DNA from 2 places in the Thiomonas sp. SCN 64-16 genome. Region 2 is predicted to be linked to the other one. Evidence: predicted binding sites of a transcription regulator. Region 2 holds the regulator's gene; the other holds the start of a gene.
What was found. Region 2 encodes NrdR, which represses ribonucleotide reductase genes. Its sites were predicted from a motif close to CACNANATNTNGTG; they were not measured.
Positions count from the first base shown of each region.

Region 1: the regulator NrdR is predicted to act here: its motif matches at 11,388-11,401, upstream of ABT24_RS07740 (ribonucleoside-diphosphate reductase subunit alpha).

Region 1 is NZ_MEGQ01000022.1:20,415-35,889, forward strand. Features, by position in the region: gene ABT24_RS07695 (c-type cytochrome) at 1-56, opposite strand, end outside; gene ABT24_RS07700 (hypothetical protein) at 167-781, opposite strand; gene ABT24_RS07705 (undecaprenyl-diphosphate phosphatase) at 1,016-1,837, shown strand; gene ABT24_RS07710 (LytR/AlgR family response regulator transcription factor) at 1,903-2,727, opposite strand; gene ABT24_RS07715 (sensor histidine kinase) at 2,724-3,758, opposite strand; gene argH (argininosuccinate lyase) at 3,859-5,259, shown strand; gene dcd (dCTP deaminase) at 5,270-5,836, opposite strand; partial or broken gene ABT24_RS07730 (histone) at 6,014-6,451, opposite strand; gene ABT24_RS07735 (ribonucleotide-diphosphate reductase subunit beta) at 6,880-8,082, opposite strand; gene ABT24_RS07740 (ribonucleoside-diphosphate reductase subunit alpha) at 8,237-11,173, opposite strand; gene ampD (1,6-anhydro-N-acetylmuramyl-L-alanine amidase AmpD) at 11,525-12,112, opposite strand; gene ABT24_RS07750 (sigma-54-dependent transcriptional regulator) at 12,115-13,659, opposite strand; gene ABT24_RS07755 (sensor histidine kinase) at 13,663-15,327, opposite strand; gene ABT24_RS07760 (PP0621 family protein) at 15,371-15,475, opposite strand, start outside.
Region 2 is NZ_MEGQ01000025.1:15,938-31,412, reverse strand. Features, by position in the region: gene ABT24_RS08760 (ABC transporter permease subunit) at 1-984, opposite strand, end outside; gene ABT24_RS08755 (branched-chain amino acid ABC transporter permease) at 996-1,928, opposite strand; gene ABT24_RS08750 (replication-associated recombination protein A) at 2,288-3,700, opposite strand; gene lolA (outer membrane lipoprotein periplasmic chaperone LolA) at 3,697-4,350, opposite strand; gene ABT24_RS08740 (DNA translocase FtsK) at 4,410-6,755, opposite strand; gene ABT24_RS08735 (Crp/Fnr family transcriptional regulator) at 6,977-7,648, opposite strand; gene trxB (thioredoxin-disulfide reductase) at 7,861-8,817, shown strand; gene rpmB (50S ribosomal protein L28) at 8,894-9,127, shown strand; gene rpmG (50S ribosomal protein L33) at 9,168-9,338, shown strand; gene ABT24_RS08715 (DesA family fatty acid desaturase) at 9,529-10,734, opposite strand; gene ABT24_RS08710 (RsmB/NOP family class I SAM-dependent RNA methyltransferase) at 10,846-12,153, opposite strand; gene purN (phosphoribosylglycinamide formyltransferase) at 12,163-12,786, opposite strand; gene nrdR (transcriptional regulator NrdR) at 12,901-13,392, shown strand; gene ribD (bifunctional diaminohydroxyphosphoribosylaminopyrimidine deaminase/5-amino-6-(5-phosphoribosylamino)uracil reductase RibD) at 13,389-14,552, shown strand; gene ABT24_RS08690 (riboflavin synthase) at 14,559-15,191, shown strand; gene ABT24_RS08685 (class II glutamine amidotransferase) at 15,184-15,475, shown strand, end outside.

The sequences.
Region 1 (15,475 bases), on a different contig from region 2:
GAAGCGAGAAAGAGGACTTTTTTCATCATTGCAGGCGCGAGAGTCTTGAGAGCCATCAAACAAGCGCCCCATTATAGGGAGGCAGCACGCCTCATCGCGTCATTTTGTCGCAGTCAAGACTTAACGCGTTCCTGAATTGACAAAACGCAGACTCCATGCCTTTGAATCAGGATGTAACCAGCTCCTGACCGGCAAAGCTTTGCCGATAGTCTTCGGGCAGCATGTCGCACAGTTGCTGCCTGACCTTGTCCGCCTGCACTGATCCGGCGATTTCGGTGATGAGTGCGAGACATTCCTGCAGCGCGGCCAGCACGGCCTCCGGCTGGTCGGCGGCGCGCAGGTGCGCCCGTGCCGGCCCGCTCTGAGCGCCGAGCAGTCGCTCCAGCATGTCGAACATATACATGCGCGACAAGGCTATGGAGCGCCGGGGCGGCGGCGCTACGGCTTGCGCCAGTTGCGACGCCGCCACGCTGGATGGGCTCGGCTCGGGTGCCGAAGGAGCCTGAACGGATGCATTTGAGGTCCGCTTCAGCGGCGCCTCCACGGGCTCCGGCGCATTCGCAAGCCCCACGCGCTCGACATAGCCAGCGGCGAGCAGTTCCCGCGCGAGTTCCTGCACCTCTTGCCCCATCAAGGCGCACAACTCGCCGATGGCGCGCTGGCCGTCGCACAGAATCAGCACATGCCGCTGCCTTGCACTCAGTGCCTGACTGCGCTGCTGTTGCTCGCGGCGGCCGGCCGAGGTTTTTCGCAACACATCAGCCAAGGTCAAGTTGCTCATTTCACCCCCTTAAAAGAGGGGGTACTGTAAAGATTGCAAATGACCGCGGCGTGACACCGCAAGCGTAAAAAGCGCAACAAAAACAGCAGTCTCTCAAGGAAACGCCGGGCCGCCCCAAGTTTCCTTGACCCCCGCGGGGGGCGGGTCGGCGAGCCGGCCCTGGGGGTGCTCAGACGAACCTAAGTCTGCCTCTGTCAGAATCTGCGCCACAAAACCACAACCCCTCACCACACCATGCACCTCTACCTTCTGGCCATCGCCGCCCTTCAAGGCGTGACCGAGCTGTTTCCCATTTCCAGCCTGGGGCACAGCATTCTGATTCCGGCCCTGTTTCATTGGCCCATCGACCGCACGGCAGACTGGTTTCTGCCCTTCATCGTGGTGCTGCATCTGGGCACGGCCACCGCGCTGCTGATCTATTTCTGGCGCGACTGGGCGCGGCTGATCGGTGGCTGGCTGCGCGCGGGCGGCAAGACGTCCAACCCCGACGCCCGTCTGCTCTGGCTGATCGTGGCGGGCACCATTCCTGCCGGGCTGCTTGGGCTGCTGCTGGCGCACAAGATCAAGGCGCTGTTCGGCGGCTTCACCTTCGCGGCGATCGCGCTGATGCTCAACGGCCTGCTGCTGCTGGGCGGCGATGCACTCAAGCACCGGCGCGGGCTGATCGCCCTGCCGGAACTGGGCTGGCTGCGCGCCTTCCTCATTGGCTTGGCGCAGGCGCTGGCCCTGATTCCGGGGTTTTCGCGCTCCGGGGCCACGCTGGTCGCCGGTCTGGGCCTGGGCTTGAACTATGCCGACTCGGCGCGGTTTTCGTTTTTGCTCGCCACGCCCATCATCGCGGCAGCGGGCGTACTCGAAGTGCCCAAGCTGATGCACGCCGGCGTGCCGCATGAACTGCTGGGCACGATTGCCGCGGCCGGGGTGCTGGCCGGGGTGTTCGCCTGGCTGTCCACCTGGTTTTTGATGCGCTGGTTCACGGACCACGAAATGAAGGCGCTGCGGCCGTTCGGCATTTACTGCCTGCTGCTGGGCGCGGTGGCGTTACTTGTCGGCTGAGCCTACGTTTTGCCTGAAATTTCGCCTGACAAACACGCCGCCGGGCAGCCCCACGCGTTTCTCGCCTACTTGGGGGGCTGACGCGCTGCGGCAGGTCTGGAGGCAGTCAACAGCGCTTGCACCGCGGCCACGCGCCGTCGGCTGACGGGCAGGGTGTCGGGCACGCCGTGCAGATGCAAAGTCCAGGTGGCGTTGTCGGTCTCTGTACTTCCGGCCTCGGGTTCCGGCGCGATGCCCTCCGGCGGAGTCATCGGCCGCTCCAGGCTGCGAATCGCGGGCGCCGCAACCAGCGCGCTGCGGTGAATGCGCACGAGATGCTCGGCGTAGCGCTGCTCCAGATCGGTCAATGAGAGGTCCACCAGATACTGCTGCTCAGCGGTGCGCAGGGTGGTGTATTTGGCCTCGGCGCGGCAATACAGAATGTCGGCCAGCGGCACGCGCTTGAGCGCGCCATGATGCTGCACCGTCAGGTACACGGTTTCCACCGCAGCGGGTGCTTGCTGCTCCGCACCCTGGGCACGCAGCCACAGCACGGCCTTGCCCATCGCCTGGGCCAGGCGCTCGCGCCGCACCGGTTTGGTGAGATAGTCGACGGCCGATACGCCGAAGGCATCGAGCGCATGCTGCTCGTGGGCGGTCACGAACACGATGGCGGGATGGTGCAGGCCGGGATCGCCCGTCAGCCGCCGGGCCAGTTCCATGCCCGTCTGCCCCGGCATCTGGATATCGAGCAGCAGCACGTCAAAACGCTGCGCACGAAGCAGCACCCAAGCCTCGGCCGCGTCGGCCGCTTCGTCCACTATGGCCTGCGCGGTTTCGGGCAGTTCGGCGAGCAGGCGGCGCAGGCGGCTGCGGGCCAGCGGTTCGTCGTCAACGATGAGCACGTTCATAGCGGTAAGCGTAACCGCGCCCGCCAGCGGGCCAGGCCGTCCTCGACGACTTCGCCCTGATCGACCTCGGCCGCAATGTCGTACAGCAGATGCAGGCGCTGGCGAATGTTGCGCAGCGCCGTGCCGGTGCCATGACGGCGCGGCGGGGGCGTGTCGCTCAGCGCGGGCAGATCGTTGCGCACGGTGACTTCGATCTGCCCCAGCCGCCGGGCCACATCGATGTCGATCTGCACCCTGCGGCTGCTGCGCTCGACGCCATGCCGCACCGCGTTCTCCACCAGCGGCTGCAGGGTCAGCGCCGGAATGCGGATTTGCAGCAGGGTGTCGTCGACCTGCCATTGCACTCGCATGCGCTCGCCGAAACGCACCGACTCGATGTCGAGGTAGCGCCGCGCCAGATCCATTTCCTGCTCCAGCGTCACCAGCGTGCCCGGCTTGCCCACGCTGGCGCGGAACAGTTCGGCCAGATCGTCGAGCACGGTCTCGGCGCGCTCGGGCTGCTCGCGCACCAGGGCGCTGGCGGCGTTGAGGGTGTTGAACAGAAAGTGCGGGCGGATGCGCGACTGCAGTTCACTCAACCGCGCCTGCATGTCGATCGGCGTGAAGGCCCGTGCGCGCAGTTGCAGATAGTGCACAAAGACCAGCGCCAGCGCCGCCCCCGCCAGCGCAGCCTGCCAGGGCTGCTGTGCAGCGCGCGGCGCAAGCGCGTCGAACAAGGGCTGCACCAGCAGATTCAAACCCAGCGCCGAAAAGGCGCCCAGCGCCATGGCCACGGCCAGCACCGCTGCTGCACCCCGCAGCCGCCAAAGCCGCTGGGTCATGCACATCAGCGCCAGCCAGAGCAGCGCGGCGGGCTCCACCCACGAGAGCAGCAACAAGGCGCCGATACGGCCTTCCCCTTGCGGCCATTGCAGCAACACGAGCAGCGCCAAAAGCAGATTGAGCGCCACCAGCGCGCGCACCAGACTGCCAGCGCCGCAGATGTCGAGGCGCACTGCGGTTTCGGTGGAAGGGGTCGGTTCAGCAGTCATCTGGGGCATCAAGCAGCTTGATCCTGAAGGCTTCTCTAAAATTGGCGGTTTCGACCCAGGCGCCCATGGCGTCACAACGCTCGCTTTGCGAGGCCAATCCATGCACGATCAATTCGAACACAAGCAGCAAGCCTGGTCCGCGCGTTTTTCCGAGCCGGTCAGCGCTCTGGTGCAGCGCTACACCGCCTCGGTGGATTTCGACCGGCGGCTGGCGCTGTTCGACATCGACGGATCGCTGGCGCACGCCACCATGCTGGCCGAACAAGGCATTCTCAGCGCGGACGACCTCGCCGCCATCGAGCGCGGCATGGCGCAGATCCGTACCGAAATCGACTCTGGCGCGTTCGAGTGGAAGCTCGAACTCGAAGACGTCCATCTCAACATCGAGGCCCGCCTGACCCAGCTTGCGGGCGATGCCGGCAAGCGCCTGCACACCGGTCGCAGCCGTAACGATCAGGTGGCCACCGACATCCGCCTATGGCTGCGCGACAGCATCGACCAGAGCATCGCTCAACTCCGTGCGCTGCAGCGTGCGCTGGTGCAACTGGCCGCACAGCATGCCGACACCATCATGCCGGGCTTCACGCATCTGCAGGTGGCGCAGCCGGTAAGCTTCGGCCACCATCTGCTGGCTTATGTGGAAATGTTCGGTCGCGATGCTGAGCGTCTGCGCGACTGCCGTTCCCGCGTGAATCACCTCCCCTTGGGCGCTGCTGCGCTAGCCGGCACCACTTTCCCGATCAACCGCCCGCGCGTAGCCGAGCTGCTGGGCTTTGACGGCGTGTGCCAGAACTCGCTCGACGCCGTGAGCGACCGCGACTTCGCCATCGAGTACAACGCTGCCTGCGCGCTGATCATGGTGCATATCAGCCGCTTCAGCGAAGAGCTAGTGCTGTGGATGAGCCCGGCCTTCGGCTTCATCGATCTGGCGGACCGCTTCTGCACCGGGTCGAGCATCATGCCGCAGAAAAAAAACCCGGACGTGCCCGAGCTCGCCCGCGGCAAGACCGGACGGGTCACCGGCCATTTGATGAGCCTGCTGATGCTGATGAAGGGCCAGCCCCTGGCCTACAACAAAGACAACCAGGAAGACAAGGAGCCGTTGTTCGACACCGCGGATACCGTGATCGACACCCTGCGCATTTTCACCGACATGGTGGGTGGCATCCGCGTCAAGGCCGAGGCGATGGAGCGCACCGCGCTCCAGGGCTACTCCACCGCCACCGACCTGGCCGACTATCTGGTGAAAAAGGGGCTGCCCTTCCGCGACGCGCACGAGGCGGTGGCTAAAGCCGTGCGATTTGCAGTGGAGCGCGGCATCGGCCTGGAAGACATCAGCCTGAACGATCTGCGCAGTTTCTCGCCGCTCGTCGGCGAAGACGCGCCCGAAGCGCTCAAGCTGCAGGGCTCACTCGCCGCGCGCGACCATCTGGGCGGCACGGCGCCGAACCAGGTGCGCGCGCAGGTGGCGCGCTGGCAAGCCGCACTCGGCGACGCGTAAAACGAAGCGCTCAGGCACGCGGCAAGGTCACGCCGTGCTGCCCTTGGTACTTGCCGCCGCGATCCTTGTAGCTGACTTCGCAGACTTCATCGCTCTCGAAGAACAGCACCTGCGCGCAGCCCTCGCCCGCGTAAATCTTGGCGGGCAGCGGCGTGGTGTTGGAGAACTCCAGCGTCACATAACCTTCCCACTCGGGCTCGAACGGTGTGACGTTGACGATGATGCCGCAGCGGGCATAGGTGCTCTTGCCCAGGCAGATGGTGAGCACATTGCGCGGAATGCGGAAGTACTCCATCGTCCGCGCCAGCGCGAAGCTGTTGGGCGGGATGATGCACACGTCGCCCCGAAAATCGACAAAGGACTTTTCATCGAAATTCTTCGGATCGACGATGGTGCTGTTGATGTTGGTGAAGATCTTGAATTCGTTGGCGCAACGAATGTCGTAGCCGTAGCTCGACGTGCCATAGCTGATGATGCGGTGTCCATCGACCTCGCGCACCTGCGCGGGCTCGAACGGCTCGATCATCGCCGTGTTTTGCGCCATGCGGCGGATCCATTGATCTGATTTGATACTCATGATGTCGGGGCAGTCTGGCTCAACCGGGCTGCTGTAATAAGGCAGATAGACGCAACCATACCGCACCCGCCAGGTCGTCGGAGTGAAGCTAGCCGGGATAGCGGCTCGAGGTAGGCATGCGGCGTGCGGAAATAAAAAAACCCGGGCGATCAGCCCGGGCTCAATTGCACTGAATGCTCAGGGCTTGCTGGTCGGAAACGGCCAGGCCGCTTGCGGATTCAGCTTGGTTTGCGCGGTCGCTGCTTTTTTGGCGGGAGCAGCTACGGCCTTCTTCGCCGGCGCCGCTTTTTTCGCAGGCGCAACCTTCTTCGCAGGTGCAGCTTTCTTAGCCGGTGCGGCCTTCTTTGCAGGAGCAGCCTTCTTCGCCGGAGCAGCCTTCTTCGCCGGTGCGGCTTTCTTCGCCGGCGCGGCCTTCTTCGCCGGCGCGGCCTTCTTCGCAGGAGCCGCCTTCTTAGCCGGTGCGGCCTTCTTCGCAGGAGCAGCCTTCTTCGCCGGTGCGGCTTTCTTCGCCGGAGCCGCCTTTTTCGCGGGTACAGCCTTCTTCGCCGGTGCTACTTTCTTCGCGGGCGTCGCTTTCTTCGCCGGTGCCGCTTTTTTTGCAGTTGCCATGGTGATTCTCCTTGATCAAGTCTTTTGAAGTTGAGCCGGTCGCCAAATCGCGTCCGAGCGCCTCACGGCCCCGCCTCCCGGCGGTTTCCAGTACGGGACATCGGCACGGCGTTCAGCCGGCACCACCTGCGATCGGCTCAGCGCTGATCCGTGCAGGGGATTCACTTCCGCCGGCGACAAAGCCAGTGCGGGAAGGAATGGGGAACGGCGCGCCGTGCGCTCACCTCTGGTCATCCAGAGCATGAGGCGCAGACCGGCGCACCAGAATTGATCGAGCGGGGAGTCAGGCATCACCATGGACGCCCCCATGCGTTGCGCGACAAAAAACAGAGGAGGAGACTCCACCCGCCGACTCTGCGCGGCCGGACGTATCGGGGTGGAAGGGACTCGGTCAACAATCACTCTGTAGTGCGTGCTCGCAGGTTATTCACGTGTCATTCCCAGGACAGCGCGCCGCCGGATTGGTACTCGATCACCCGGGTCTCGAAGAAGTTGCGCTCCTTCTTCAGGTCGATCATTTCACTCATCCAGGGGAAGGGGTTCTCTTCATTGGGGAAGATAGCGTCGAGACCGATCTGCACCGCACGGCGGTTGGCGATAAAGCGCAGATAGCCTTTGAACATCGATGCGTTCAGACCCAGCACGCCGCGGGGCATGGTGTCTTCGGCATAGCGATACTCAAGCTCGACCGCCTGATGGAAGAGGCCGGTGAGCTCGCGCTTGAATTCCGGGGTCCAGAGATGCGGATTCTCCAGCTTGATCTGGTTGACCAGATCGATGCCGAAGTTGGTGTGCATGGACTCGTCGCGCAGGATGTACTGGTATTGCTCGGCCGCACCAGTCATCTTGTTCTGCCGCCCCATCGACAGGATCTGGGTGAAGCCGACATAGAAGAACAACCCTTCCATCAGGCACGCGAACACGATGATGGAACGCAGCAGCTCCTGATCGTTACGCTCCGAACCCCCGAAAGCCGAAGTGCGAAACTCGGGGTTGGTCAGGGTATCGATGAAGGGAATGAGGAACTCGTCCTTGTCGCGGATGGACGCGATCTCGTGATAGGAGTTGAAGATCTCGCTTTCATCGAGGCCTATGGATTCGACGATGTACTGATAGGCGTGGGTGTGGATGGCTTCTTCGAAGGCCTGGCGCAGCAGATACTGGCGGCACTCGGGGTTGGTGATGTGGCGATAGGTGCCCAGCACGATGTTGTTGGCGGCGAGCGAATCGGCCGTGGTGAAAAAGCCGAGGTTGCGCTTGATGATGAGGCGCTCGTCATCGGTCAGGCCGTTGGGGTCTTTCCACATCGCGATGTCGCGCGACATGTTGATTTCCTGCGGCATCCAGTGATTCGCGCAGGAGGCGAGGTATTTATCCCAGGCCCATTTGTATTTGAACGGGACGAGTTGGTTGACATCGACACTGCAGTTGATGATGCGCTTGTCTTCGGCGCGCACCCGCGCGGTGGAGGCCGCGCGTTGGCTGTAGAGGTCTGCGGCCACCGCCAATGCTGGCGTCGATGCGGCTGCGGATTGAAGCGAAGCCGAGGCACCGCCCAGGGATTGAAGTGAACGCTCCGCCAGCGCACCTTGCGCGGGGCTTGCAGAGTTCTGTTGTGGTTCGTCCCAAGTAAGCATGTTCATGACCTTCCGTGAATTATCAAGTGTTCAGCGCAAAGGCTCAACACCGATGCAATGAGGATGCGTGGTTTGTGCGGCGCATGTTGTGCAGGCGCATCGCAAGTGGCATGCCGCTTGATCACTTGTGATGCGCCGCAACGGTTTGCAGCGCTTACTGACAGGCTTCGCATTCCGGGTTGTCGATGGCACAGTAGCGGATGTCGCCGGACTGCACCACGGCCTGTGCCGAAGCCGAAGCTAAAGCCGAAACCGACTCGCTTGGCGACTGCGGCACGGCGTTGAGCTGACCCGCCTTGACCGTGGACTTCTCGGCATGCGTGGCGCCGATGGTGCGCAGGTAGTAGGTGGTCTTGAGGCCACGCAGCCAAGCCAGCTTGTAGGTATCGTCGAGCAACTTGCCCGATGCATTGGCCATGTAGATGTTGAGCGACTGCGCCTGGTCGATCCATTTCTGGCGGCGCGCCGCAGCCTCGATGATCCACTGGGTATCGGTCTCGAAGGCCGTGGCATACAGGGCTTTGAGATCGGCGGGAATGCGGTCGATGCGCTGGGTGCTGCCATCGAAGTACTTGAGGTCGGCCACCATCACCGCGTCCCACAGGCCACGCGCCTTGAGGTCGCGCACCAGATATTGATTGATGACGGTGAACTCGCCCGACAGATTCGACTTGACGTACAGGTTCTGGAAGGTCGGCTCGATGCAGGCGTCCACGCCGACGATGTTGGAGATGGTGGCCGTGGGCGCGATGGCCACGCAGTTGGAGTTGCGCATGCCGTGCTGCGCGATCTGCGCGCGCAGCGCGTTCCAGTCAAGAGTGCTGGAGGTATCGGCCTCGACATAGCCACCGCGCTGTTCGGCTAGCAGCTTCAGACTGTCCATGGGCAGGATGCCTTGATCCCAAAGCGAGCCGCCGTAACTGCTGTAGCGGCCGCGCTCGCGTGCCAGTTCGCTCGACGCCCAGTAAGCCTCGTAGCAAACCGCTTCCATCGACCGATCGGCAAATTCCACGGCTTGTTGCGAACCATAGGGAATGCGCAGCTGATAAAGACAGTCCTGAAAGCCCATGATGCCCAGACCCACTGGCCGATGCTTCATATTGGCGTTGCGCGCCTTGGCCACGGCGTAGTAGTTGATGTCGATCACGTTGTCGAGCATGCGCATCGCGGTCTGGATGGTGCGCTTGAGCTTGGCCTGGTCGATGACTTTGGTGCCGTCTGGCGCGTCTTTCAGATGCGCGACCAGATTGACAGAGCCGAGATTGCACACCGCGATCTCGCTCTCATTGGTGTTGAGCGTGATCTCGGTGCAGAGGTTGCTCGAGTGCACCACGCCCACATGCTGCTGCGGGCTGCGCACATTGCACGCATCCTTGAAGGTGATCCAGGGATGGCCGGTTTCGAACAGCATGGACAGCATCTTGCGCCACAGTTGCACCGCGGGCAGGGTCTTGAACAGCTTGATTTCGCCCAGCGCGGCCTTCTGTTCGTAGCGGGTATAGGCCTGCTCGAAGTCCTTGCCGAACTTGTCGTGCAGATCGGGCACGTCGGCCGGGCTGAACAGCGTCCAGTCGCCCCCTTCCATCACCCGCTTCATGAATAGATCGGGTACCCAGTTGGCGGTGTTCATGTCGTGCGTGCGGCGGCGATCGTCGCCGGTGTTCTTGCGCAGTTCCAGGAACTCTTCAATGTCGAGGTGCCAGGTTTCGAGATAGGCGCAGACCGCGCCCTTGCGCTTGCCGCCCTGGTTCACTGCCACCGCAGTGTCGTTGACCACTTTGAGGAAGGGCACGACACCCTGGCTCTTGCCGTTGGTGCCTTTGATATGGCTGCCCAGGGCGCGCACGCGCGTCCAGTCGTTACCCAGACCGCCGGCGAACTTGGACAACAGCGCGTTCTCCTTGATGGCCTCGTAGATGCCGTCCAGATCGTCCGCCACGGTGGTGAGGTAGCAGCTCGAGAGTTGCGAACGGCGGGTGCCCGCATTGAACAGGGTGGGCGTGCTCGACATGAAATCAAAGCTGGAGAGCAGCTCGTAGAACTCGATGGCGCGCGCCTCGCGGTCGATTTCGTTGAGCGACAAGCCCATGGCCACGCGCATGAAAAAGGCCTGCGGCAGCTCGATGCGACGGCCATCCTTGTTCACCCGCGTATCGGCACGATTGGCGAGGAAATAACGGTCGTACAGCGTTTGCAGACCCAGGTAATCGAACTGCAGGTCGCGCTCGGCCTTGAGCGCGGCACCCAGACGGGCCAGGTCGAACTGCCCGAGCCGCTCGTCGAGCAGTTCGAGCTCGACACCCTCCTTGATGCAGCGCGGAAAATACTCGGCGTAGCGCTGGGTCATCTGCTCCTGCGGAATGTCCTCGTTCAGCGTCTCGCGGCGCATGGTGTGCAACAGCAGGCGAGCAGTGACCTTGGAGTAGTCGGGGTCGCGCTCGATCAGGGTGCGCGAGGCGAGGATGGAGGCCTTGTAAACCTCGAGCATCGGCACGCCGTCGTACAGATTGCGCAGAGTTTCCGCCACGATGGGGGCCGCCTTCACATCCGCACTCAGATTGACGCAGGCGGATTCAATCAGGCTCACCAGAGCGGCCTGATCGAGCGGTTTGCGCAGACCGCCGTCGAGCACATGCAGCACCGGGGCGCTCTCTTGTTGCTCTGCAGCCGCTTTCTGCTTGGCCCGCTCTTGTGTGCGGCGTTCGCGGTACAGCACATAGGCGCGCGCCACCTCGTGCTGGCCAGTGCGCATCAGCGAGAGTTCGACCTGGTCCTGAATGTCTTCAATATGAAAGGTGCCGCCGCTGGGACGGCTACGGAGCAGGGCGCGCACGACGTTTTCGGTCAGCGCATTCACTGTTTCGCGCATGCTGGCCGAGGCCGCACCCTGCCCGCCTTGCACGGCCAGAAAGGCCTTGGTCATCGCCACGGCGATTTTGCTCGGCTCAAACCCGACCACGGCCCCGTTGCGACGGATGATCTTGTAGTCTGAAAAATCACCCAGTGCGACCTGCTGTTGCGTATCCACCTCGGGGTGTGCGAGGTGTTGCGGGACGGCAGTGGATTCGGTGGCAGCGGTGGTCTGGGACATCGGGACTCCTTGAGGGCAGATGGGCCGCGCAGCAAATCTGGCTGGCTCACGGCGCTGCGAGCGCACATGAACGCCGCATGAAAGCAGCACGGACAAAGCAATAAAGACGAATGAGGGCAAATCGGGGACGAACCGAGAGAGCGCGTAAGCATTTCCAGCCTTCCGATACCGCAGTCTCAGACCGCGATCCGGCATCTCTCTCAAACCGGCAAGACACTATATCTAGCGTCTGGCGGAATTTCAACCACTATTCGTAGTGTGGGACAAATTGACAGCCAGCCCACAGCTTATGCACAGGTTCATGCACAAAGTCTGCCCCTGGAGCGGCCTCGGACAAACCCGCAGGGGTGCTCAAAACCGCTGAAATGGAAAGGCCGATGTCGACAGGGCCAGGCCGTTTTTGATCTGGCGCCAGTTGAAGCCGACGCCTGGGTCGGTCTTGCGCCCTGGCGCAATGTCGCTATGCCCGACCCATGCGCGCAAGGGATAGCGCGCGAGCAGTTCAGATCCCAGTGCGATCAGGGTGTCGTACTGCTCGGGCTCGAACGGCTCATCGTCGCTCCCTTCGAGTTCGATGCCGATGCTGAAATCGTTGCATCGCTCGCGCCCGGCATAACGCGATGCGCCGGCATGCCAGGCGCGCCGGTCACAGGACACATATTGCGTGAGCACACCATCGCGCTGCACCACAAAATGCGCCGAGACCCTAAGACCTTCGAGCGCGGCAAAAGCCGGGTGCGCCCGCGGATCGAGCCGATTGCAAAACAACTGCTCGATCGCCTCGCCGCCATATTGACGCGGCGGCAGAGCGATGCAATGGATCACCAGCAAATCGATCGGCATGCCCGCGGGCCGCTCATCCTGATTGGGAGACGGCATATGTCGGGCGTGGGGCATCCAGCCTGCGTCCCGACTAGCCGTACTGAAGGGGGGCGACATGATCAGAAAGGATCGTCCGGCGGCGCTTCAGCCGGGTCGCGCACGTCGAGGCGCTCCATGCGGTAGCGGATCTGACGCAGATTCAGCCCCAGCAACTGCGCGGCCGCGGTGCGATTGAAGCGGGTGCGCCGCAGCGCCTCGCAGAGGATGCTGCGTTCAACCTGATCGAGGTAGGCCCCTAAGTCGGGAGGCAGGGGCGATTGCGCTTCGAACCGGGCCATGGGGGGCTGGGGCGACTGAGGCGGCTGAGGCTCCGGGGCATGCTGCGCAACGATTGGGGTGATCGGCGGGTCGGCCGGTCGCTGCATGGACGGCGCCGTCGTGTCGGGCAGGATCGCGGTAATCGGCAAAGCCGTCGCAGAGGTCAGCACTTCGGCGGCGCGGGCGCCACTGCCCTGCAGCTCGATGTCTTCAGGGCCGATCAGATCTTGTGCAGCCAGCGCCGCAGCCCGGTGCAGCAGATTCTCCAACTCGCGCACATTGCCTGAGAAACGATGCTGGCGCAGGTGCTCAAGCGCAGCCGGGCTCAGCCGCAGACCGGGCCGCGCATTGTCGCGGCGGATGTCGCCCAGCAACGCCTCGACGAGCACCGGCAGATCATCCAGCCGGTCGCGCAGCGGCGGCAGAGTGACCCCGATGACGTTGAGGCGGTAGAACAAATCCTGCCGAAACTGGCCCTGCTCCACCATGCGTTCCAGATGACGGTGGGTGGCGCTGACCAGGCGCACATCCACCGCGATTTCGGCCGTCTCGCCCACCGGGCGCACGCGCCGCTCCTGCACGGCGCGCAGCAGCTTGGCCTGCATCGCCAGAGGCAGTTCGCCGATCTCGTCGAGAAACAGCGTGCCGCCCTGCGCCGCAGCAAAGAAGCCGGCATGGTCGGACATCGCTCCGGTGAACGCGCCCTTGCGATAGCCGAAAAACTCGGCCTCCAGCAATTGCTCGGGAATGGCGCTGCAGTTCACCGGAACGAACGGCCCGCTGGCGCGGGCGCTGCATTCATGCACGGCCTTTGCGGCCAGCTCCTTGCCGGTGCCCGACTCGCCCTGGATGAGCACGGGCGCCATGCTGCGGGCCACGCGCTGCAAGGTCTGTTTAAGGGCGCGCATCACCCCAGACTCACCCACCATGCGTTGCAATGCGCTGCTGGTCGGCGCCTGCACTTCCACATCGACCGCTGCGAGGGCCGCATGCACGGTGCGACGCAGCGCCGCCAGATCGACCGGCTTGCTCAGGTAGTCGAACGCTCCGGCCTTGAGCGCCGCCACCGCGTTGCCCGCACTGCCGTAGGCGGTAATGACGATGGACTTCTCAAAGCGGTCGGGCTGCGCTTCCAGCCAGCGCAGCAACTCCAGCCCCTCGCCGTCAGGAAGACGCATATCGGTGAGCATGAGGGCGTAGCGCCTGCGCGCCAACTGCTCGCGCGCCTGCGCCACGGTTTCAGCCACGTCGATCTGCCAGCCTTCATGCACCAGGCTCAGGGTGTAGAGCTCGCGCAGATCGGGTTCGTCGTCGACGATGAGAATACGCACATCCGCTGGATTCATGCCTTAAGGGCCCGGTGCGATTTGAATGACAAAAGAACCGCGCTCCTGCGGCGTGCCCTCGCGCTCGAGGCGGTAAAGCAGACGCGCGCCGTTGCGCAAACACAGTTCGTGAGAAATATACAAGCCCAACCCGACGCCCCGGCTGCTCGTGGTGCGAAACGGCTCGAACAGCTGCGCGCGCAGTTCGGCGTCGATCAGCGGCCCATCGTTGGAGACCTGGATTTCCCGCACCTGCCCGGCGCCGAGTTGCCGCATCTCGATCGCCCGTGGCTGGTTGCTCGCATAGCGCCGCGCGTTACTCAGCAGATTGACCAACACCCGTCGCAGATGCAAGGCATCGAAGCGGATCTGCGCCGCGTCGTCCTGAATGAACAGACCGATGCGTCCCTGATCCGGCTGGTCGAATTCGGCATGCAGCTCGCGCATCAACGGCGCGCAAAGCATCAGCCCGATTTCACGCGGCGCGGTGCGGCCCAGCTCCAGCACATCCTCGACGGTGCGGTTGATGCGCTCGACGTTCTGGCCGATGAGATGATGCAGGCGTTCGAGCTGCACCGCATCGCCCGCGAATTCGCGGGCGAGCTGGTTGGCCTGCCCGATCGCCCCCAGCGGATTGCGAATCTCATGCGCCACGCTGGCCACCAGACGCCCCATCGCCGCCAGCTTTTCCTGCTGAATGCGCGCATCGATCTCCCGCAGATCCTGCAGCACGATGAGATAGCCCACGCCGCCCGGCAGGTTGTCCAGCGTGGAAAGACGAAGCAGCAGCTTGCGACCCGCGGGCGTGCGCACCTTGACCTCCCGCGCCTCCTCGCCGTCAATGGCCATGCGCTCCACCTCTTTGCGCACCACCTCGGCCACCGGCAGATCGCGCAAGGCCTTGCGCCCCCCGAGCCAGCGCGCCGTGACCGCATCGCTCCAGGGCAAATCCAGCAGCTGTTGCGCGGCCGGATTGAGCGCTTCGAGCACCATGTGCCGATCGACCACCATGACGCCATCGCGCTGCGCCTCGATCACCCGCTGGTTCAAGGCCATCTGCCGCCGGGCGACGGACTCGCTGGCCGCCGCACGCGCTTCTTGCCTCGCCAGTCTTTGCGACAACTGCCAGGTCAGCACCGCCACTGCAAAATAGGCGATGCCGACAAAGGCCGCATTGAGCAGGCGCTGCTCGGCCTCCGCCGCCCCGCCCAGCATGGCGAACCCGGCGCTGCCCAGCAGAATCATCGTCACCAAGGCAGCCACGAACAAGGTGAGCGACAGCGTGCCGTAAATGCCCGCTGCCAACACGGGCAAGGCGTAGATCAGGGCGAATTCGCGCACGGGATATCCCGCAGTGAACTGCAAGGTGGTGAAGGCCAGCAGATCGACGGCAATCGCGATCAGCACCTGCCAGGCCAGGCCCTGCGTGCGAACGAAACTCCACCAAAGGCTCGCGACCGTCAGCGCCACATACAGCAGCGCCACCCCGTAACCCAGTGTGGCGACGGCGGGTTTTTCGGCATGGGGGGCTGCCTGCATCATGGGCAGCAGCACCAGCCAGCCCAGCAACATCAGCGACATGAGCACGCGCGCCGCAGCCAGCACCCGGTAGGTTCGCAGGCGTTCTCGGCCCAGACGCGAAGAAGGCACGAAGGCCGAACCTGAAGAGGCCGCCGCCGGGGCGAACATGGATCGCGCGAATGCGCTTTCAGCGGCGACCGCAGCGCCCGGCTTACGACCCCAGACGGGCATGCTCGTCGCTGCAGTACGGCTTGCCATCGCGCCAGACGCAGCGGCTGGCGGGCGAGTGCACGCCGCAATGCGCGCACGGCAACAT
Region 2 (15,475 bases):
GCCGCTGTCCATATACACATGGCCGAAAGTGTGCTGCTGCCAGTCGGAGATGAAGCCCATATAGCGCAACGCTTCGGGCAGCACCGACAGCAGCACCGCGCCAAGAATGACGCCGGGAATGTGGCCCATGCCGCCGATCACCACCATGGCCAGCACGATGATCGACTCCAGCAGCGAAAACGACTCGGGCGAGACGAAGCCCTGAAAGGCCGAGAACATCACCCCGGCCACGCCGCCGAAAGTCGCCCCCATCGAAAACGCCAGCAACTTCATATTGCGGGTATTGATGCCCATGGCCTTGGCGGCGATTTCATCTTCGCGCATCGCCATCCAGGCGCGGCCGATGCGCGAATCCTGCAGGCGGTAGCTCAGTATCACCACAAACACTACCAGGACCAGGAACAGGTAGTAATACTGCGCCACCGAGGGTATGGTGAAACTGCCGATATTGATATTCTGGTTCAGATCCCAGCCGAACAGGCGAATACCGTGAATGCCCGAAATGCCTTGCGGGCCGTTGGTGATGTTCACCGGCGCGTTCAGGTTGTTCATGAAAATGCGGATGATCTCGCCAAAGCCCAGCGTCACGATGGCCAGATAGTCGCCGCGCAGTTTGAGCACGGGCGTACCCAGCGCAATGCCCGCACTGGCCGCCAGCGCCGCCGCCATGGGAACGACCAGCCAGATCGACACATCGAAGCCATTGGGGAACATCGCCCCCAGCGCATCGAAATTGCTCGTGAGCTGGTTCGACGACAACAGCGCATACAGATACGCCCCCACCGCATAAAAGGCGATATAGCCCAGATCAAGCAGCCCGGCTAGGCCGACCACAATGTTCAGCCCCAGCGCCAGCATGATGTAGAGCATGGCAAAGGCTGCGATCCGCACCCAGGCATCTCCTGCGATCTGCAGCACCATGGGCAGCGCGATGAGCGCAGCAGCGCCCACCACAATCCAGACCCAGTTCTTTTGTTGGTTCATGTTCAGTCTCCTCAGGCGCGATCGGCCACGCGCTCACCCAGCAGGCCTTGCGGGCGCAGGGTCAGCACCAGAATCAGCACGATGAAGGCGAAGATGTCCTGGTAATTACTGCCGAACACCCCACCGGTGAGCGTACCGATATAGCCAGCGCCCAACACCTCGATCAGCCCCAGCAGAATACCGCCCAGCATGGCCCCCGAAAGATTGCCGATGCCGCCCAGCACCGCCGCGGTAAAGGCCTTCAAACCCGGCGTGAAGCCCATATAGAAGTTCGCCGTGGCGAAGTTGGCAAACCACATCACCCCGGCAATCGCAGCGAGCATGGCGCCGATCACGAACGCCGAGGAGATGACGAAGTTGGGATTCACCCCCATCAGCGACGCCACGCGCGGGTTCTCCGCCGTGGCCCGCATCGCCCGGCCCAGCTTGGTGTGATTGATCAGCCAGGTCAGCCCCGCCAGCAGCACGGCCGTGACTATCAGAATCATGATCTGTACCGGCGTGATGACAATACCGCCGACATTGATGACATTGCTCGGCAGCAACCCGGACGGGAACACCTTGTAGTCGCGCCCCCAGATGATCATCGCCAGGGTTTCGAGCAGGATGGACATGCCGATGGCCGTGATCAGCGGCGCCAGCTTGGGCGCATTGCGCAAGGGCCGGTAGGCGATGCGCTCGATGAAGTAGTTGAGCGCTCCCGTGGCCAGCATGGCGATGACCAAGGCGATGACCACGACCAACCAACCTGGAAGATGCGGGGCCACATGATCGAGCACCTTGAACACAGTATAGGCCGTGAGCGCCCCCACCATCATCACGTCCCCATGCGCAAAATTGATGAGGTTGACGATGCCGTACACCATGGTGTAGCCGAGAGCGATCAGGGCATACATGCTGCCCAGAACCAGACCGTTGACGATCTGCTGAAGAAAAATATCCATACCTTGAATCTCCTGACGAGCGGATGGCTAGTGAGTGACGGCCCGACTCTTTTGGAGCGGCCGGGGTGAAACGAGTAAACCGGGGATGAAAGCAAAGCGCATGCCCGGACTGCCGCACCGGTTGAGTGCATGCCTCCAGGACATCGTGTGTGAAAGTGGAGCGCCTGCGAGCGCGCACGATACATGCCGCGTCTGGTACGCGGCGGCACCCGGCAACGATGCTGCCGGGCGAGGGTGAACAGGCTTCATGGTTTTGTCTGGGGGCCGGGCTGTCCTGACCCCTGTTTTTTTGGCTGGCGCGATGATAACCGCCTGCCTTGGGTCACCCGGCACCGGGTCAACCCGCAGTTTGAGGCCGCTCAGTCGCTGGATGGTTCAGTTGCGGCACTGTCACTTTCCGGCCCGAAAGATGACACCACACTGCCCCGGGTATTGCGCTCAGCCAAGTCTTGCAGGCGGCGGGCGATGCGCTCCTCCACCCCGCGCGATGTGGGCTGATAAAAGCGGGGCGGCGTCATGCCGTCAGGAAAATAGGTTTCTCCGGCGGCAAAAGCGTCGGCCTCATCGTGGGCGTAGCGGTAATCCTTGCCATAGCCCAGGTTTTTCATCAGTTTGGTGGGCGCATTGCGCAGGCGCAAGGGCACGGGCTGGGTGCCTTGCTCCCGGGCAAACGCGCGCGCGGCGTTGAAGGCCTTGTAAACCGCGTTCGACTTGGGCGTGACGGCCAGATAAACCACCGCCTCGGCCAGCGCCAGCTCGCCTTCGGGGCTGCCTAAGCGCTCGTAGGTTTGCGCGGCTTCAAGTGCAAGGGTCAGCGCCTTGGGGTCGGCCAGGCCGATGTCTTCCACCGCCATGCGGATTAGACGTCGCGCGAGATAGCGGGGATCGGCGCCGCCTTCGAGCATGCGCGCAAACCAGTAGAGCGAGGCGTCCACATCCGAGCCCCGCACCGATTTGTGCAACGCCGAGATCAGGTCGTAGGTCTGCTCGCCGCCTTTGTCGAAACGCAGCAGGGTCGCGCCCAAGGTTTGTTCGAGCAGGTCGGCTGTGAGCGTGGTTTGAGCGGCCCGCATGGCGGCCTGCAGCGCCAGTTCGAGCGCGCCCAGCAGGCGGCGGGCATCGCCATCGGCATGGCGAATGAGCCGTTCTTGCGCCGCGGGCTCGATGGACTCGACGCCGCCGCCCGCCAGCGCGCGCTGCATCAGCAAGCCAAGATCGTCGGCGTCCAGCGGTTCGAGCACGTACACCACGGCGCGCGACAGCAAGGCACTATTGACCTCGAATGACGGGTTTTCCGTGGTCGCGCCGATAAAGGTGAACAAGCCGGATTCGACATGCGGCAAAAACGCATCCTGCTGGCTTTTGTTGAAGCGGTGTACCTCATCGACGAACACAATGGTCGCCCGCCCCCGTTGCTGCGCGGACTGGGCCTGGGCGACGGCATCGCGGATGTCTTTAACCCCGGCGAGCACTGCCGACAACGGCAGAAAGTCGGCATCGAAAGCATCGGCCATCAGCCGCGCCAGGGTGGTTTTGCCCACGCCGGGCGGCCCCCAAAACAGCATGGAGTGCAGCCGCCGGGTTTCAAACGCCACGCGCAGCGGCTTGCCGGGTCCGAGCAGGTGGCGTTGGCCCACCACTTCACCGAGATGATGCGGGCGCAAACGCTCGGCCAGCGGAGCGTTGGCCCCAGGCGCGGGCTTGGACGCAGACAGCGGGCGGGCGGGCGCGGGCAGGTCCGCGTCGTCGAACAGGCCCGGGCCGCTGGTCATGGCTGGCTGATGACCGAAGCCCCTTTGGGCGGAGTGAAACGGAAGCTGTCCGGGCCGAAGGTCGGGTTGTGTTTGATGGCGGTGAAGCGCATGGTGGAAATCTGCCCGAAAGCATCGCGCAACTGAAGCTCGGCCACTTCCGGGCCTTGTGCCGTGCTGCGCAGACCGATGCGTATCCAGTCGAAATTGCTGTCCTTGGCCTTGGGCGTGGCCTGCACCCATTGCAGACCGCCGACATCGGCCTGGGCCTGCAGGGTGAACAGCCGGGTCAGGTCGGTTCCTGCGAAGATCGCGGCAGGCGTACCCTTGAACGCCTGCGTGACTGGGGTGATGGTCACCTGATCGAGGTCGTGGTCATAGGTCCAGAGCTGCTTGCCGTCGCTGACGATGACCTGGCCATAGGGCTTGTTGTAGTCCCAGCGGAAACGGTCGGGCCGCTCGAAGGCAAACTGGCCGGTAGCCGGCGCCTGCGCCGGGCCCTTGGGGTTGCTCACAGTCTGAGTGAACTGGGCGCTGCCGCCCCGGGTTTGCTGCAGCCACTGTTCGAGCAGTTGCACCGAATTCGCCGCGAAGGCCGCAGGCAGACTGGTGCCGAGCAGACCGCCCGCGAGAAAAAGCCGCATCAGCGTGGTGCGCCAGCGCGTGTTCATAAACATCATCATTCGGTCTTTCAAAAATTCAAATCAGGGTGCGTGATGCGGGCGCAAGTTCACTCCGACCGCACCGGCACCAGGATGTCGCGGTTGCCGTTGGCGGTCAGCGCCGACACCAAACCGGATTGTTCCATCTGCTCCAGTAGTCTGGCTGAACGGTTGTAGCCGATGCGCAGATGACGCTGCACCAGAGAAATCGACGCCTTGCGGTGCTGCAGCACGATCTGCACCGCCTGATCGTAGAGCGGGTCGCTCTCGCCGTCTGAGCCGCCCGCGCCACCCACAGCGCCCGCCCCATCCAGATCTTCCTCGCCAGTGAGGATGCCTTCGAGATAGTTCGGCCCGCCTCGACTTTTGATGTCTTCGACCACGCGGTGCACTTCGGCGTCACTCACAAACGCGCCATGCACCCGCTGCGGCATGCCCGAGCCGGGCGGCAGGTACAGCATGTCGCCCATGCCCAGCAGGCTCTCCGCGCCCATCTGGTCGAGGATGGTGCGCGAATCGATTTTGCTCGACACCTGGAAGGCCATGCGGGTGGGAATATTGGCCTTGATCAACCCGGTGATCACATCCACGCTGGGGCGCTGGGTGGCCAGGATGAGGTGAATGCCCGACGCCCGCGCCTTCTGCGCCAGGCGGGCGATGAGTTCCTCGATCTTTTTGCCCACCACCATCATCAGATCGGCCAGTTCGTCGATGACGACCACGATGTGCGGCAACTTCTCCAGCGGTTCGGGAGACTCTGGCGTGAGGCTGAACGGGTTGGTCAGCGGCTCGCCGCGCGCACGGGCCTCCTGCACCTTGGTGTTGTAGCCCGCGAGATTGCGCACGCCGAGCTTGCTCATCAGCTTGTAGCGGCGCTCCATCTCGCCCACGCACCAGTTCAGCGCCTGCGCCGCCTGTTTCATGTCGATCACCACGGGCGCGAGCAGATGCGGAATGCCGTCGTACACGCTGAGTTCGAGCATTTTCGGATCGATCAGAATCAGCCGCACATCGCTGGGTTCGGCCTTGTACAGCAGGCTCAGAATCATGGCGTTGACGCCGACCGACTTGCCCGAGCCGGTGGTGCCCGCTACCAGCAGGTGCGGCATCTTGGCCAGATCGGCCACCACCGGGTTGCCCACGATGTCCTTGCCCAGACCCATGGTCAGCATCGAGGCGGCTTCGTGATAGTTGTTGGAACCCAGAATCTCCGACAGCTTGATGGTGTGCCGTTTGGCATTGGGAAGCTCCAGCGCCATGGTGTTCTTGCCCGGAATGGTTTCGACCACGCGGATGCTCACCAGCGACAAGGCCCGCGCCAGATCGCGCGACAGATTGACGATCTGCGCACCCTTCACGCCAGTGGCCGGCTCCACTTCGTAGCGGGTGATGACCGGGCCGGGATAGGCCGCCACCACGCGCACCTCCACGCCGAAATCCTTGAGCTTTTTCTCGATCAGGCGCGAAGTGAACTCCAGCGTTTCGTGGCTGACGGTTTCCGCCTGCACCGAGGGCGCGGCATCCAGCAGGCCCAAGGCCGGCAGGGAAGAGTCGGGCAGTTCATTGAACAGCGGTTTCTGCTTTTCCTTGAGCACGCGCGGAGACTGCGGCACATAAGCCACCGAAGGCTCGATCAGCACGGGAGCGAGCACCTCGCGCTCTTCCACCAAAGGCCGCTGCAACTCGACTTCCTTTTCGCGCTCCTGCTTGGCTTGCTGCCCGGCCAGCACATCGTCTTCGCGTCCGCGGCGTTCGCGCTGCCAGGTCCACAGCCGCTCGATCCAGCCCCCCAGGCGCTCGGCCGCGTCGGCCCATGAAAAATGACCGACCCAGCTCAGCGAAAACAGAAAGACCGCCAGCAGCACCAGAGTGCCGCCAGTGTCGCCCAGCAAGGTATCAACGGCGATACCCAGGCCATGCCCAAGCAAACCACCGGCCTCGCCCGGCAGGGCAGGAGCCAGGCTCCACAGCCGCGTCGACTCCAGCGCCGCGCTGGAAAGCGGCAACAGCAGCAGGCCCGCAGCGGCGGCCAGCGGCTGCAGCTTGCGCCACCGGCTCACAGGCGTTTGCTCCTCGGCGGCGGGTGTTTGCGCCTGGGTGTTGCGCCACATGCGCAGCAGGCCGTACAGGCCCAGCGGAATCAGCCACAGGGCCGAGAAGCCCAGCAGAAAATAGGCCACATCGGAAAACCAGGCCCCAACCACGCCGACCCAGTTGACCACATGGCCATCGGTGCCCGAACTCGACCAGGACGGATCGGACTTGTGAAAGCTCAGCAGACTCAGGCAAAGCAAAATCCAACCGATGAAGGCGGCCGTCAGGCGTACCTCGCTCGCAAAACGCTGCAGGCGGCTGCGCGGCTCAGAACGGAGCGCCGCCTGGGAAGGGCGACGTCGGGTATCGATTTTCGGCATGGGAGGGGTGTTCAAAATCCAGGGTGATGCATCGCGCCCGCCATCAAACTGGGCTTCAGGGCGGATTTTGCCGCCTTCGCGGCGGTCATGGGCAAACAAGCCAACGCGACAGATCGCCCAGGCTCAGAATCGCAGGCGGATATAGACGGCGGATAAAGGACGACAGATAAGGGACGACGGATCAGGAGCGAGGACGAGGGGCCGTGCACACCCCGCTCGCATCAAATCAGGGTCGAGAGATGCTCTCGGATCAACAAGGTGCCGTCTTCGCGCTCGACCACAAAACCTTGCTGTTCAAAGTCCTTCATCACCCGGCTGACCATTTCGCGCGAAGCACCGACCATCTTGGCCAGATCCTGGCGCGAGAGCTTGTTGCGGATGACGTGCTCGTTCTGCATTTCGTCCGTGAGTTCCATCAGCGCGCGCGCCACACGGCCATAGACATCCATCAGCGCCAGAGATTCAATTTTTCGGTCGGCCCGACGCAGACGCAGCGCCAGCCCGCGCATGATCGCAAAAGACATGCTGGTGTTTTCAGGCAGGCATTGCAGAAACGCCACCCGGCCGAGCATCATCACATCGGTCTGCACCTCGGCCTGCACCGTGGCGCTGTGCGGTTCGCCATCGATCAGGCTCATTTCCCCGATGTAATCGCCCGCATGCAGCACGGCGATGATGACTTCGCGGCCTTTGGCATCCATGCTGATCACCCGCGCCCGGCCGGAAAGCAGAATGAAGAGGGCATTCGACTTGCTGCCCTGCTCGACGATGTTTTCGCCGCGCTTGTAGCGCCGCTTGACGATGGATTGCGAAATCGACCAGGCCTGCGATTCGGTGAGCACGGCAAACAGCGGCACGCGCCGAACGAGGTCAATATCGGTGATTTGCGACATCAGTTTCTCCAGTTTATGGGGCGGAGGGGCAATTTCGAAGGCAGGCGGAGAAGCCAGAAAATAGCCGCATGCCGCACGCCCGATATGCCGCACCCCTAAAATCTTATCTATTGTGCGGTGGCTTGCCCTTGTTCTATTTTCGAGGACAGTCCGTCAGCAGCGGTTGCAGCGCGACCTTCTCCCCCATCCTCTCAGCCCGAAGTTTCTCACACATCATGACATCCAAACACGCCAAAGTGCTCATTCTGGGCTCCGGCCCGGCCGGTTACAGCGCCGCCGTCTATGCGGCCCGCGCCAATCTGAACCCCCTGCTCATCACCGGTCTGGCTCAAGGCGGTCAACTCATGACCACGACCGAAGTCGACAACTGGCCTGCCGACGTCGATGGCGTGCAAGGGCCCGACTTGATGGCGCGTTTTCAGGCGCATGCCGAGCGTTTCAACACCGAGATCGTGTTCGATCACATACACACCGCGCATCTGCGCGAAAAACCCATCCGCATCGAAGGCGACAGCGGCGTTTATACCTGCGACACCCTGATCATCGCCACTGGCGCCTCGGCCAAATATCTGGGACTGCCCACCGAAGAGGCCTTCATGGGCAAGGGCGTCTCGGGCTGCGCGACTTGCGACGGCTTTTTCTATCGCAACCAGCCAGTGTGCGTGGTGGGCGGCGGCAACACGGCCGTCGAAGAGGCGCTGTATTTGGCCAATATCGCCAGCAAGGTGACCGTCATTCACCGCCGCGACAAATTTCGTGCCGAACCCATTCTGGTCGACAAACTCATGGCCCGCGCGGCCGAGGGCAAAGTCGAACTCAAGCTCTGGAGCGAATTGAAAGAAGTGCTGGGCGACGCCAGTGGCGTGACTGGCGTGCGCATCCACAACAGCCAGACCGGCGCCGACGAAGACATCGCACTGAATGGCTGTTTCATCGCCATCGGCCACCAGCCCAACACTGAAATTTTCAAAGGCCAGTTGGACATGAAGGACGGCTACATCATCACCCGCAGCGGCAACGAAGGGATGGCGACCGCCACCAGTGTGCCCGGCGTATTCGCCGCGGGCGACGTGCAAGATCACGTTTATCGTCAGGCGATCACCAGCGCAGGTACCGGCTGCATGGCCGCTCTGGATGCACAGCGCTATCTGGAGAATGCGGAGTCTTGACACCGATAGCGGTGGACAAGCAAATCTTTCCAGCTATAATCTTTAGCCTTTGTTCTACACAATTTCGAGGTGTGCCATGGCACGAGTGTGTCAAGTGACAGGTAAAGGGCCGATGGTCGGGAACAATGTGTCCCATGCGAACAACAAGACCAAGCGCCGCTTCCTGCCCAATCTGCAATATCGTCGTTTCTGGGTTGAAAGCGAGAACCGTTTCGTGCGTTTGCGCGTAACGAGCTCTGGGCTGCGCACCATTGACAAAAAAGGCATCGACGTCGTGCTGGCCGAGCTGCGCTCGCGCGGCGAGATCTGATCGCCCCTCCATTCCTTCCTAGAACTGCACGGAACCCATCATGGCAACCAAAGGCGGACGCGAAAAAATCAAGCTGGAATCCTCTGCGGGCACCGGCCATTTCTACACCACCACCAAAAACAAGCGCACCACGCCCGAAAAGATCGAAATCATGAAATTCGATCCGGTCGCGCGCAAGCATGTGAATTACAAAGAAGGCAAGATCAAGTAATCTGGTCTGCCTGCTCAAGAACGATCCGCTGGATCGGCCGCAGTATTTAACTTTACTGCGGCCAGACCAGCGGATTTTTTGTGGGTGCTTCTTTTCTTTGGCGCGTGCTTCGGCGCTCCATCAATGTTTAGCCTGGGCATCCGGCATGAATGCCCAAGCGTTGTAAACATCACGTTGTAAACATCAGAATTCAGGCTGTCGGCGTATAACGTCGCAGCCTCAGCGACAACTCCCGAAGCGGGGCCAAGCCACTGTCTTCGGCACGGCGGCACCAGTCCTGGAGCTTCAAGCGAAGCTGGTCGGCGTTCAGATTGGTCTGCTCCCACACCGATTTGAGCTCTTCGCGCATGTGCAGCAGCTTGCTCAGGTTAGGGCTGGCGCTCGCCGCGGCGTCCACCAAGGCGCGCGAACGCTCGCAAAGAATCTCGCGCTCGATGCCAATCCAGCGTTTGGCCGCACGCAAAGTCGGCAGATGGCTCACCGCGCCCTGCTCTGCAGCTCGGGCCAGTTCGGCCTTGAGGGTGGACTTCAACCCCGCGGCATAGCGCGCCATCAACTCATAGCGGTTGGCGATAACGGCTTGCAAAGTGAGTTGATCGACCTCGGCGCGCACCTCGCCCAGCCGGAACTGTGGCGGCAGTTTGCGCGGTTTGGCCAAACCCACCCAGGACAAAGCTCGGATATAAGCCCAGCCGATATCGAACTCCCACCATTTGACCGAGAGCTTGGCCGACGTGGGATAGGTGTGGTGGTTGTTGTGCAACTCTTCGCCGCCGATCAGCAACCCCCAGGGAGAAATGTTGTGGCTGCTGTCTCGCGCCGAAAAATTGCGATAGCCCCACCAATGACCCAGCCCGTTGATCACCCCGGCTGCCCAGATCGGAATCCACAACATCTGCACGGCCCACACCGTGGCGCCGATCGCGCCGAACATCAGCACATCGAGGATGAGCAAAAGCCCGACGCCCTGCCAGATAAATCGGGAATAAACGTTGCGCTCCAACCAGTCGTCAGGAGTGCCGTGACCGAATTTGCTCAGGGTTTCGGCGTTTCTCGATTCGATTCGGTACAACTCGGCGCCGCGCAACAGCACTGTATCGATGCCGCGGGTCACCGGACTGTGAGGGTCGTCGACCGTCTCGCACTTGGCGTGATGCTTGCGATGAATCGCTACCCATTCCTTGGTGACCATGCCCGTGGTGAACCACAGCCAGAACCGGAAAAAGTGCGAGGCGATCGGGTGCAGTTCCAGCGCCCGGTGAGCCTGAGCGCGGTGCAGAAAAATAGTGACGGACGCAATGGTGATATGCGTGGTGATGAGCGCAAATAAGACGATTTGCCACCACGATGCACGCAAAAGGCCGTGACCAGCCCAATTCAAAAACACATCAAACATCAGAAACTTTCAGATCGATACAACACAATTGGAACTTCGCCGCTGGCGAAAGTTGCATTCATTATCGGTCTTGCACTGACGACAGCACTCAGTGCAAACGAGAAGCCCTTGTCAGTCCGCAAGCGTGGCATCGGCTTCGCCACGATCAGATGAGGTCGGGCGCCGCTGCAGCACGGCGGCGTAAAAGCCGTCGGTGGCGTGACGATTGGGCAACAACTGCAAGTCCCCATGGGTCACCAGGCCCTCGCCGTCCACTCCTTGCTGACGTAGCACCGCATCGGCGGGAACACGTTCGAAATCGGGGTGCGCGGCCAGAAAGGCATTGACGATGCCGCCGTTTTCTTCCGGCAAGACGCTACAGGTAGCGTAAACCAAGCGCCCGCCCGGTTTCAGCAACGTTGCCGCCGATTGCATGATGCTGGCTTGTTTTGTCGTCAACTCGGCAATATCTTCAGGCTTCTGTCGCCATTTCATATCGGGGTTACGGCGCAAGGTACCCAGGCCGGAGCACGGCGCGTCCACCAGCACCCGGTCGACCTTGCCAGCCAGACGTTTGACCCGTTCATCGCGTTCATGTGCGATGGCGACCGGGTACACATTGGATAGCCCACTGCGCAACAGCCGGGGTTTGAGCTTGGCCAGGCGGTAGTCGGCCACGTCGAACGCATAAAGCCGACCCGTGCTGCGCATCATGGCGCCCAGCGCCAGGGTTTTGCCGCCGGCTCCGGCGCAGAAGTCGACCACCATTTCACCGCGGCGCGGGGCCAGCAGTACGGCGAGCAGCTGACTGCCTTCGTCCTGCACCTCCACCCAGCCTTCGCGAAAGACGGTGAGATCCTGCAAAGCGGGTTTGCCTTCCAGGCGTACGCCCCACGGCGAATAGGGCGTTGGCTGCGCGGGCAGATTGAGGCGGGCGAACACGTCGAGCACGGCTTCGCGCCGTGCTTTCTGCACATTAACCCGCAAATCCAGCGGAGCCGGGCGCAACAGTGCCTGCGCCAGCGCGGGATATTCCGCGCCATAGTTCGCCTGCAGGGCGGCCGCCAGCCATTCCGGCAGACTCCAGCGCACCGCTTCGGGCAGGGCCATCGCGTCTTGTGCCAGCAAGCGTTTGCGCCACTCGAGTTGCTCGGGAGAAAGCGCCGCATGCAGCGATTGCGCGTTTCCCGACCAGCCGAGAATGGCCAGACGCAGTTCCATAGCCCCGCCGATGCTTTCGTCGGTCGCGGCCAGCGTCTGAAACAAGCGCAGATGCCGCAGCACCTGATAGACCGTGTCGGCCAGGATCTGCCGGTCGGTCTTGCCCAGTTGCGGCTTGGCACGGAACAGCCGCGACAGCACGGCATCGGCCGCGGCGTCGAAACGCAACATATCGCGCAGCACGTCGCGCGCGGTGTAAAGCAGGTCACGCGGTTTCATGGCGCTCTTTCAAAGGGAAGAATCGGAGGACAGACGGATACGGGTGCGCAAGCCGTCGATCTGCACCCGCCCTTCCAGCAAAGCCCGCACGGCGGGGGGATAAATTCGGTGCTCTTCAAGCAAGACCCGCGCGGCCAGCGTCTCGACCGTATCACCATCGAGCACCGGCACGGCGGCCTGCGCCAGAATCGGCCCGTGATCGAGCGCACTGCTCACCAGATGCACGGTAGCACCGTGCCACTTCACCCCTTCCTCAAGGGCGCGGGCATGGGTGCGCAACCCGGTGAAAGCTGGCAGCAAAGACGGATGGATATTCACCAGACGGCCCGCAAAGCGGTCGACGAAGGCCGCACCCAGCACCCGCATGAAGCCGCACAGCGCGACGACGTCGGGCTCCAGCGCATCAATCGCATCGCCCAAAGCGCCGTCGAACGCCTCACGGTTGGGAAAGTCGGCGTGCGCGATCACCTGCGTGGGCACGCCGAAGGCGCGCGCAATATCCAGCCCAGCGGCATCAGCCCGGTTACTGAGTACTCCACGCACGCAAACGCCCCAGCCCTGTTCGCGCTCGGCCTGAAGAATGGACTGCAGATTGCTGCCGCGCCCGGAAATGAGGAGAACCAGATTTTTCATCGGCGGGCAGTGTAGCCGCCGCGTCAGGCGTTTGATCCGCGCCGTGTTTGCGCGCGCTGCCGCGAAAACAGGCTGCGGCGTGAATAATGACGGGTTTAATGTTGCCACGCCGCCATGAAATGCCCCTTTTGCCAAAGCCCCGACACGCAGGTGATTGAAACCCGTGATGTGGAAGACGGCACCGCGCTGCGGCGGCGGCGGCGTTGCGGCCATTGCGACAAGCGCTTCACCACCTATGAGCGCGCGGAGGTCAGCTTTCCGGTGGTGGTGAAAAAAGATGGCCGCCGCACCGAATACGACCGCGACAAACTGCGCGCCTCTTTCCTGCTGGCCTTGCGCAAGCGACCGGTCAGTGCCGACGCGGTGGATACCGCCATCGGGCGCGTGGAGCAAATGCTGCTGCAAAGCGGCGCGCGCGAGCTGCCCTCCACCCAAATCGGCGCCTGGGTGATGGAAGAATTGCGCACGCTCGACGGCATTGCCTATGTGCGCTTCGCCTCCGTCTACCACAGCTTCAAGGATTTGAGCCAGTTTCTCGACGTGCTGCAGGAAATGCAGCCGCCCTCGCCCGCCGCCAAACCCCGGCGCGGCAAAACTCCGACATGAACCCGGACGACGTTTCATTCAGCGAACAAGATCAGCGCTTCATGCGCCGGGCGCTCGATCTGGCGCACAGCGCGATGTACCGCACCAGCCCCAATCCGCGGGTGGGCTGCGTGCTGGTGCGAGACGGCCAGGTGCTGGGCGAAGGCGCCACGCTGGCGGCGGGGCAAGACCACGCAGAAGTCCAGGCAGTGAAGCAAGCCTGGGAGCGCGGCCACGAGGTGCGGGGCGCCACCGCCTACGTCACGCTGGAGCCCTGCGCGCACCACGGCCGCACGCCGCCCTGCGCCGACCTGCTGGCCACGCAAGGCGTCGCGCGCGTGGTTGCTGCGCTGGTCGATCCCAACCCGCTGGTGGCAGGCCAGGGATTGCAGCGTTTGCGCGATGCCGGCATCCAGGTCGATGTCGGGCTGTTCGCCGATGAAGCGCGCGAGATCAACCTTGGCTTCATCTCCCGCATGGTGCGCGGCACGCCCTGGGTGCGGCTGAAGGTGGCCGCCTCGCTCGACGGCGTCACGGCCCTGCCCAACGGCGCAAGCCAGTGGATCACCAGCGAAGCGGCCCGCGCCGACGGCCATCTCTGGCGCGCGCGTGCCTGCGCCGTACTCACTGGCCTGGGGACGGTGCGGGCGGACGATCCCCAGCTCAATGTGCGGGCGGTGCAGACGCCGCGCCAGCCCATTCGCATCGTCATCGACAGCCGCCTGGAATGCCCGCCGACCGTGCGCCTGTTGCAGAGCGCCGAATCGCCGCTGTGGATCGTCCACGCCCTGCCGCCGGAACAGGCCGCGCCGCGCCTGGCTGCACTGCGCAGCGCGGCCACCGCCTCGCTCGATCTGCAAGACATCGCCCTGCCCGCCGATCCCGACAAGCCGGGCAAGACCGATCTGCGCGCACTGATGCAGGTGCTCGGCCAGCGGGGCATCAACGAGCTGCACTGCGAGGCCGGCGAAAAGCTCAACGGCTCGCTGCTGCGCGCCGGCGTGGTCGATGAACTGCTGCTGTATCTTGCGCCCCAGTTGCTGGGCGATGGCGCCGGATTGGCGGCGCTGGGGCCCTATCAGCAGATCAACGAAGGGCTCGCGCTGCGATGGCATGATGTGCAGCGGATCGGCGCCGATCTGCGCATCCTTGCACGTCTCCCTCATTCCTTTTCTCTTTGAACCCTCATGTTCACCGGACTCATCACCAGCGTCGGCCGCATCGCCGAAGTCACCCCCCTCGGTTCCCAAGCCAGTCACGGCAAACGCGTGCGCCTGCAGGTCGATCCGGCTTGGTTGCAGGGCGTAGAGCTCGGCGAGAGCATCGCCGTCAGCGGCGCCTGCATGACGGTGGTGGATCTTCAGCCCGGTGGCTTTGCCTTCGACATTTCGGCCGAAAGCCTGGCGCGCACCACGGGGCTGGACGTGCCGGACGCCCAGGTCAATCTGGAGCAGTCGGTCGCGCTGTCCACCAAGCTTGGCGGCCATCTGGTCACCGGCCATGTGGACGGCGTCGGTCAGGTGGCCAGGTTCGAGCCCGTCGGCGAATCCTGGCTGCTGGAGGTGGACGCGCCCGCCGCTTTAGGCAAGTTCTTTGCGTACAAGGGCTCCATCGTGATCAACGGCGTGAGTCTGACGGTCAACCGCGTCGAAGATCTGCCACAGCATTGCCGCGTGAGTATCAACCTCATTCCGCACACCCTGCAGCACACCAATCTGCATCAACTTCGCGAGGGCAGCGCGGTGAATCTCGAAATCGACCTCATCGCCCGCTATGTCGAGCGCATGCTGGGCGCACCGGAGGGTCGGAAAGATGTGTGAGTTGTTCGCCTACTCCAGCCGTGTGCCCGCGCGGGTGCGGTTCGCCTTTCGTGAATTCGCGCGCCACGGCGGGCCGCACGCCGCCAATCCCGACGGCTGGGGCGCGGCGTATTACGAGGGCAGCGACGCCCATGTGCTGCGCGAAGCGCAACCCGCGCTGACCAGCGCCTTCGTTCCGGTGCTCGAAAAGCACGACTTTCACAGCCCGCTAGTCATCGCACATATCCGCCGCGCCTCGCGCGGCCCGGTGACGCTGGTCAACACCCAGCCGTTCGCCCGCGAGC